DNA from 3 places in the Streptomyces sp. NPDC029152 genome. Region 1 is predicted to be linked to each of the others. Evidence: predicted binding sites of a transcription regulator. Region 1 holds the regulator's gene; each other region holds the start of a gene.
What was found. The regulator HrcA, encoded in region 1, represses chaperone genes, less so after heat shock. The targets are predictions, from matches to a motif close to TTNGCACTCNGNNNNNCNGAGTGCNAA.
Positions count from the first base shown of each region.

Region 1 (2,264 bases):
CCAGGGCGAGCAGCCGGTCGAGGGCGGCCGGCCAGTGGGACGGCACGGCGTCGGGGCCCGCCTGCGGCTCGCCGGACTCCTCGACCAGGTCCCCGCAGAAGACGGTCCGCGGGTCGCCCGGCACCAGCACCGCGAGGTCGTGACCGGTGTGCCCGGGGCCCACGTCGGCCAGCAGCGCCCGCCGGCCGCCGCCCAGGTCGAGCGTCCACTCGCCGCGCACCTCGTGGCGGACCGCGACGAGGGCGTCCACGGCCTCCTCGGCGAGCCGGGGGTCCAGGCCCTCGGCCACCGCGTCCGCCCGCAGCGCCTCCCGGCCCCGGGCCAGGACCGCGTCCGCGCCCGCCGCGCCGAACACCTCGGCGCCCGCGAACGCCGCCGCCCCGAGGACGTGGTCGAAGTGCGGGTGGGTCAGCGCGAGATGCGTCACACGGCGGCCGGCGAGCTCCTGCGCCGCCCTGCGCAACCGCGCGCCTTCGGCGAGGCTCGATCCGGCGTCCACCAGCAGCGCCGCATCCGCGCCGACGACCAGCCCCGCCGTGCAGTCCCACACCGGCAGGCGGCACCGGCCCGCCCCGGCCGCCAGCCGCTCCCATCCCAGGTCTTCCCAAGTCACCGTCACGACGGCGACGCTAGCGCCGCGGAGGCCCCCGGGCACGACGGCGGCGCCCCGGCCTTGCCGGGGGCGTACCCCACGGCCGTACACTGGGCCGGGGAAGTCTGGCACTCGCACACGCAGAGTGCCAGGGAGAACACCGGGCGGACGGCTTCTGGAGGTGTGCGCGATGCTCAGTGAACGCAGGCTGAAGGTGCTGCGCGCGATCGTCCAGGACTATGTCGGCACCGAGGAGCCCGTCGGCTCCAAGGCCCTCACCGAGCGGCACAACCTCGGCGTCTCCCCGGCCACCGTGCGCAACGACATGGCGGCCCTGGAGGACGAGGGCTTCATCGCCCAGCCGCACACCAGCGCCGGGCGGATCCCGACCGACAAGGGCTACCGGCTCTTCGTCGACAAGCTGGCCGGCGTCAAGCCGATGACCGCGCCCGAGCGGCGTGCCATCCAGAACTTCCTGGAGGGCGCCGTCGACCTCGACGACGTGGTGGCCCGCACGGTGCGGCTGCTCGCGCAGCTGACCCGGCAGGTCGCCGTCGTGCAGTACCCGTCGCTGACCCGTTCGACCGTGCGGCACGTGGAGTTGCTCTCCCTGGCGCCCGCGCGCCTGATGCTCGTGCTGATCACGGACACCGGGCGGGTCGAGCAGCGGATGGTCGACTGCCCGGCGCCCTTCGGCGAGGCGTCCCTCGCGGACCTGCGCGCGCGGCTCAACAGCCGGGTCGCGGGCCGCCGCTTCTCGGACGTCCCGAGCCTGGTCGAGGATCTGCCGGAGGCCTTCGAGGCCGAGGACCGCGGTACGGTCTCCACCGTGCTCTCCACCCTGCTGGAGACGCTGGTCGAGGAGAACGAGGAGCGGCTGATGATCGGCGGCACCGCCAATCTCACCCGCTTCGGGCACGACTTCCCCCTCATGATCCGGCCGGTGCTGGAGGCGCTGGAGGAGCAGGTCGTGCTCCTCAAGCTGCTCGGCGAGGCGAAGGATCCGGGCGTGACCGTCCGTATCGGTCACGAGAACGCCCACGAAGGACTCAACTCCACGTCCGTCGTGTCGGTGGGCTACGGTTCGGGCGGCGAGGCGGTTGCCAAGCTCGGCGTGGTCGGACCGACCCGCATGGACTACCCGGGAACGATGGGAGCGGTACGCGCAGTGGCACGGTACGTCGGACAGATCCTGGCGGAGTCGTAGGTGGCCACGGACTACTACGCCGTACTCGGCGTACGCCGCGACGCGTCCCAGGACGAGATCAAGAAGGCGTTCCGGAGGCTCGCCCGCGAGCTGCACCCGGACGTCAATCCCGATCCGAAGACCCAGGAGCGGTTCAAGGAGATCAACGCCGCCTACGAGGTGCTGTCGGACCCGCAGAAGAAGCAGGTCTACGACCTCGGCGGCGACCCGCTGTCGCAGGCCGGCGGCGGTGGCGCGGGCGGCTTCGGCGCGGGCGGCTTCGGGAACTTCTCGGACATCATGGACGCGTTCTTCGGCACGGCGTCGCAGCGCGGTCCGCGCTCGCGCACCCGCCGGGGCCAGGACGCGATGATCCGCCTCGAGGTCGAGCTGGACGAGGCCGCCTTCGGTACGACCAAGGACATCCAGGTCGACACGGCGGTCGTCTGCAACACCTGCAACGGCGAGGGCGCGGCCCCGGGCACC
Region 1 is NZ_JBVHWR010000001.1:544,890-547,153, forward strand. Features, by position in the region: gene ACZ4V6_RS02325 (MBL fold metallo-hydrolase) at 1-619, opposite strand, end outside; gene hrcA (heat-inducible transcriptional repressor HrcA) at 783-1,799, shown strand; gene dnaJ (molecular chaperone DnaJ) at 1,800-2,264, shown strand, end outside.

Region 2 (2,264 bases), on a different contig from region 1:
GGACGACCAGGGCAAGCTGCGCCGCTTCGTGAACGTCTACGTCAACGACGACGACGTCCGCTTCGAGCAGGGCCTCCAGACGGCGACGCCGGACGGTGCCGGCGTGTCCATCATCCCGGCGGTCGCCGGCGGCTGACCCGCCCGCTCCGGTCGCCTTCGGTGACCGGTGTCACGCAGAGTTCATCGGACTGCCCTCTCCGCCAAAGAAGCGGAGGGGGCAATTCCATGTGATTGAGCGCGGTAGAGTTGGGGAATGCGCCCGCGGCCTTCAGGCCGGCGCCCCGGAATTCCTGCCGCAGGCCCGACAAGATGTAGCCAAAGTGTGGGTGTATTTCGCGGCTTTTGTTCGCTTTGTGCAGCCCGGCTTGACCCGGATCCAGGCGAATTCTCCCCATATCCCGGACCGCTCGCGTCCGGATTTCTCGTCCGATTGCCCTGTTGCAGACGGCAGTTGGACAGATACATTCAGCCGCGGTCGACGCGTTCCGGCGCACGCCCCCACCCATCGGGGGGTGAGGTCTGACCCGGATCCGCGAAGTGCGGATCTGTGCAAGGGCCAGTAATAGGGGAGTTAGGCATGGCTCAGGGCACCGTCAAGTGGTTCAACGCGGAGAAGGGGTACGGCTTCATCGCGGTCGACGGTGGTGCGGATGTTTTCGTCCACTACAGCGCGATCCAGATGGACGGCTACCGCACCCTCGAAGAAGGCCAGCGGGTCGAGTTCGAGATCTCGCAGGGTCAGAAGGGCCCGCAGGCCGACATGGTTCGCCTCAGCGCCTGAGACGTGCGGCCGGCGCAAGCCAACGGTCTTCTCCGAAGGGCCCGTACCCCCTGGGGTACGGGCCCTTCGGCCTGCCCGGGACCGGGACCCGCCGCCGCCCGACCACCACCCCTCGGCGAGCCCGCTTCGCGGGCGCACCTTGCACTCGGACGGGCCGAGTGCTAATCATTGCGTTAGCACTCTGAAGGTGAGAGTGACAACGAAGGACCGGGTCGGTGAGGCCCGCGGGCCGGGTGGGGAAGGAACCCACGAGGCCGGCGAGCCGTCCGTCGCGGGCGCGGGCGCGGTCCGAAGGAATCACCCCCAGTCCTGGAGGGACCACTTCACATGGCCAAGATCATCGCGTTCGACGAGGAGGCGCGGCGCGGCCTCGAGCGCGGCATGAACCAGCTCGCGGACGCCGTCAAGGTGACGCTCGGCCCCAAGGGCCGCAACGTCGTCCTCGAGAAGAAGTGGGGCGCGCCCACGATCACCAACGACGGTGTCTCCATCGCCAAGGAGATCGAGCTCGAGGACCCGTACGAGAAGATCGGCGCCGAGCTGGTCAAGGAAGTCGCCAAGAAGACGGACGACGTCGCCGGTGACGGTACGACCACCGCGACCGTCCTCGCCCAGGCCCTGGTGCGCGAGGGTCTGCGCAACGTGGCCGCCGGTGCCAACCCGATGGCCCTGAAGCGCGGTATCGAGAAGGCCGTCGAGGCCGTCTCCGCCGCCCTGCTCGAGCAGGCCAAGGATGTCGAGACCAAGGAGCAGATCGCCTCCACGGCCTCCATCTCCGCAGCCGACACCCAGATCGGCGAGCTCATCGCCGAGGCCATGGACAAGGTGGGCAAGGAAGGCGTCATCACCGTCGAGGAGTCCCAGACCTTCGGTCTGGAGCTGGAGCTCACCGAGGGTATGCGCTTCGACAAGGGCTACATCTCGGCGTACTTCGCCACCGACATGGAGCGTATGGAGGCCGTCCTCGACGACCCGTACATCCTGATCGCCAACTCCAAGATCTCCAACGTCAAGGACCTGCTCCCGCTCCTGGAGAAGGTCATGCAGTCGGGCAAGCCGCTGCTGATCATCGCCGAGGACGTCGAGGGCGAGGCCCTGTCGACCCTGGTCGTCAACAAGATCCGCGGCACCTTCAAGTCCGTCGCCGTCAAGGCCCCGGGCTTCGGCGACCGCCGCAAGGCCATGCTCGGCGACATCGCCATCCTCACGGGCGGCGAGGTCATTTCCGAGGAGGTCGGCCTCAAGCTGGAGAACGCCACGCTCGACCTGCTGGGCAAGGCGCGCAAGGTCGTCATCACCAAGGACGAGACCACGATCGTGGACGGCGCCGGCTCCGCCGACCAGGTCCAGGGCCGGGTCAACCAGATCCGCGCCGAGATCGAGAACAGCGACTCGGACTACGACCGCGAGAAGCTCCAGGAGCGCCTGGCGAAGCTGGCCGGCGGCGTGGCCGTCATCAAGGCCGGTGCCGCCACCGAGGTCG
Region 2 is NZ_JBVHWR010000011.1:118,431-120,694, forward strand. Features, by position in the region: gene ACZ4V6_RS23430 (MoaD/ThiS family protein) at 1-136, shown strand, start outside; gene ACZ4V6_RS23435 (cold-shock protein) at 578-781, shown strand; gene groL (chaperonin GroEL) at 1,109-2,264, shown strand, end outside.
Region 2: a site for HrcA is predicted at 920-946, ahead of groL (chaperonin GroEL). Genes of this name have one in related genera too.

Region 3 (2,264 bases), on a different contig from region 1:
AGCTGGAGATCCCGTACACGGTCTTCCTCACCGACGACGAGATCAAGGACGACTACGGCTACTTCGAGGAGATGCAGGCCCGCGGGGTCACCCTCAACAGCCACACCCTGAGCCACCCCTACCTCCCGGCGCTCTCCTACGCGCAGCAGGAGCACGAGATCTGCGGCATGCAGGAGGTGATCGAGAAGCGCTACGGCAAGCGCCCGGCCCTCTTCCGCCCGCCCTTCGGCAACTACAACCGGGACACCCTGCGCGCCGCGAAGTCCTGCGGCGTCAAGTACGCGCCGATCTGGAACGAGGAGGTCTACGTCGACCACTGGGAGTACCGCGAGTGGGACCAGGACCTCCACCCGGGCGACATCGTCCTCACCCACTTCCGGGGCCGCGGCGACTGGGACGGCACGATGACGGACATGGTCCGCCGCTTCCTGGACCGGGTCACCGCCGAGGGGTACGCGGTGGCCCGGCTGGAGGACTACCTGTGAGGCGGGGGCGGTTCCGGCCGGCCGGGGCCGCCCTGGCCGCCGTACTGCTCACGGGCTGCGCCCAGTTCGCCGGCCCCGCCGGCCGGTCCACGGCAGGGAAACCGGCCGGGGACGGCGGGCGGGGCCGCGCGACGCCCGCCGTCCTGGACCACGTCCGCACCACCGACAGGGTCGTCTTCCTCACCTACGACGACGGCGCCGACCGGGACCTCCGCCTCGCCGCCCTGGTCCGCGAACGACGGCTCCCGGTCACCCTGTTCCTCACCGACACCGTGGCCGGGCCGGCGTACGGCCACTTCGCCCGGCTGCGCTCGGCCGGCGCGAGCCTGCAGAACCACACCCTCGACCACCGCTCCCTGCGCGGCCTGCCCCGCGCCGGCCAGCGCGCCGAGATCTGCGGCCAGCAGACCAAGCTCCACTCCCGCTTCGGCGTCCGGCCCCGCCTCTTCCGCCCGCCCTACGGCCGGTACGACCCGACGACCCTGCGCGCCGCCGCCGACTGCGGCATCACGGCCGTCGTCCTGTGGCGGGCCGAACTGACCGCCGACGGCACCCTGGCCTACACCCGCGGCGCCCCCCGCCTGCACCCCGGCGACATCGTCTCCGTCACCGCCCCGGCCCGCACGGAGGAACTGCTGCGGCGGATCGAGCGGCAGGGGCTGCGAGCGGGCCGCCTGGAGGACTACCTCTGACCTCCGCGGACGGGCCGCCGTTCCGGCGCTCCGGACGACGCCCGCACCCGCGCCGGGCGGGCCGAAGAACCGGTGTCCGCGCGAGAAAGTCCGCCGACGCGCCGCGGGCATTGGCACTCCGCTTGACCGAGTGCTAATCGCGGTCATAGTCTCGGCTCTGGCACTCCCCCCCGGAGAGTGCCAACAACGCGACGGGCAGGTCCGGCACCCGCGACGACGGATCCACCTGGTCGCCACCTCAGACAGTTAACCCCGTGAGATCTCCGAAGGGGGAGGTCGGATCGTGACGACCGCCAGCTCCAAGGTTGCCATCAAGCCGCTCGAGGACCGCATCGTGGTCCAGCCGCTCGACGCCGAGCAGACCACGGCTTCGGGCCTGGTCATTCCGGACACTGCCAAGGAGAAGCCCCAGGAGGGCGTCGTCCTGGCCGTGGGCCCGGGCCGCTTCGAGGACGGCAACCGTCTTCCGCTCGACGTCACCGTCGGCGACGTCGTGCTCTACAGCAAGTACGGCGGCACCGAGGTGAAGTACAACGGCGAGGAGTACCTCGTCCTCTCGGCCCGCGACGTGCTCGCGATCATCGAGAAGTAAGACGTCGAGAAGCACGTCGTAGGTCGACTCACCTCGACTCTGCTCGACAGCTGCGCCCCTGGCCCCCGCGACCGATGAGAAGCCGGGCGCGAGGGGCGCAGTCTGTTTTCCGTTAGATCAGATTTCCGAGAGGGCTCCCGCTCCCATGGCGAAGATCCTGAAGTTCGACGAGGACGCCCGTCGCGCCCTCGAGCGCGGCGTCAACAAGCTTGCCGACACGGTCAAGGTGACGATCGGCCCCAAGGGCCGCAACGTCGTCATCGACAAGAAGTTCGGCGCCCCCACCATCACCAACGACGGTGTCACGATCGCCCGCGAGGTCGAGATCGAGGACCCGTACGAGAACCTCGGCGCCCAGCTGGTGAAGGAGGTGGCGACCAAGACCAACGACATCGCGGGTGACGGCACCACCACCGCCACCGTCCTGGCCCAGGCGCTGGTGCGCGAGGGTCTGAAGAACGTCGCCGCGGGTGCCTCCCCGGCGCTGCTGAAGAA
Region 3 is NZ_JBVHWR010000008.1:134,121-136,384, forward strand. Features, by position in the region: gene ACZ4V6_RS18900 (polysaccharide deacetylase family protein) at 1-485, shown strand, start outside; gene ACZ4V6_RS18905 (polysaccharide deacetylase family protein) at 482-1,177, shown strand; gene groES (co-chaperone GroES) at 1,461-1,769, shown strand; gene groL (chaperonin GroEL) at 1,915-2,264, shown strand, end outside.
Region 3: a site for HrcA is predicted at 1,288-1,314, ahead of groES (co-chaperone GroES). Genes of this name have one in related genera too.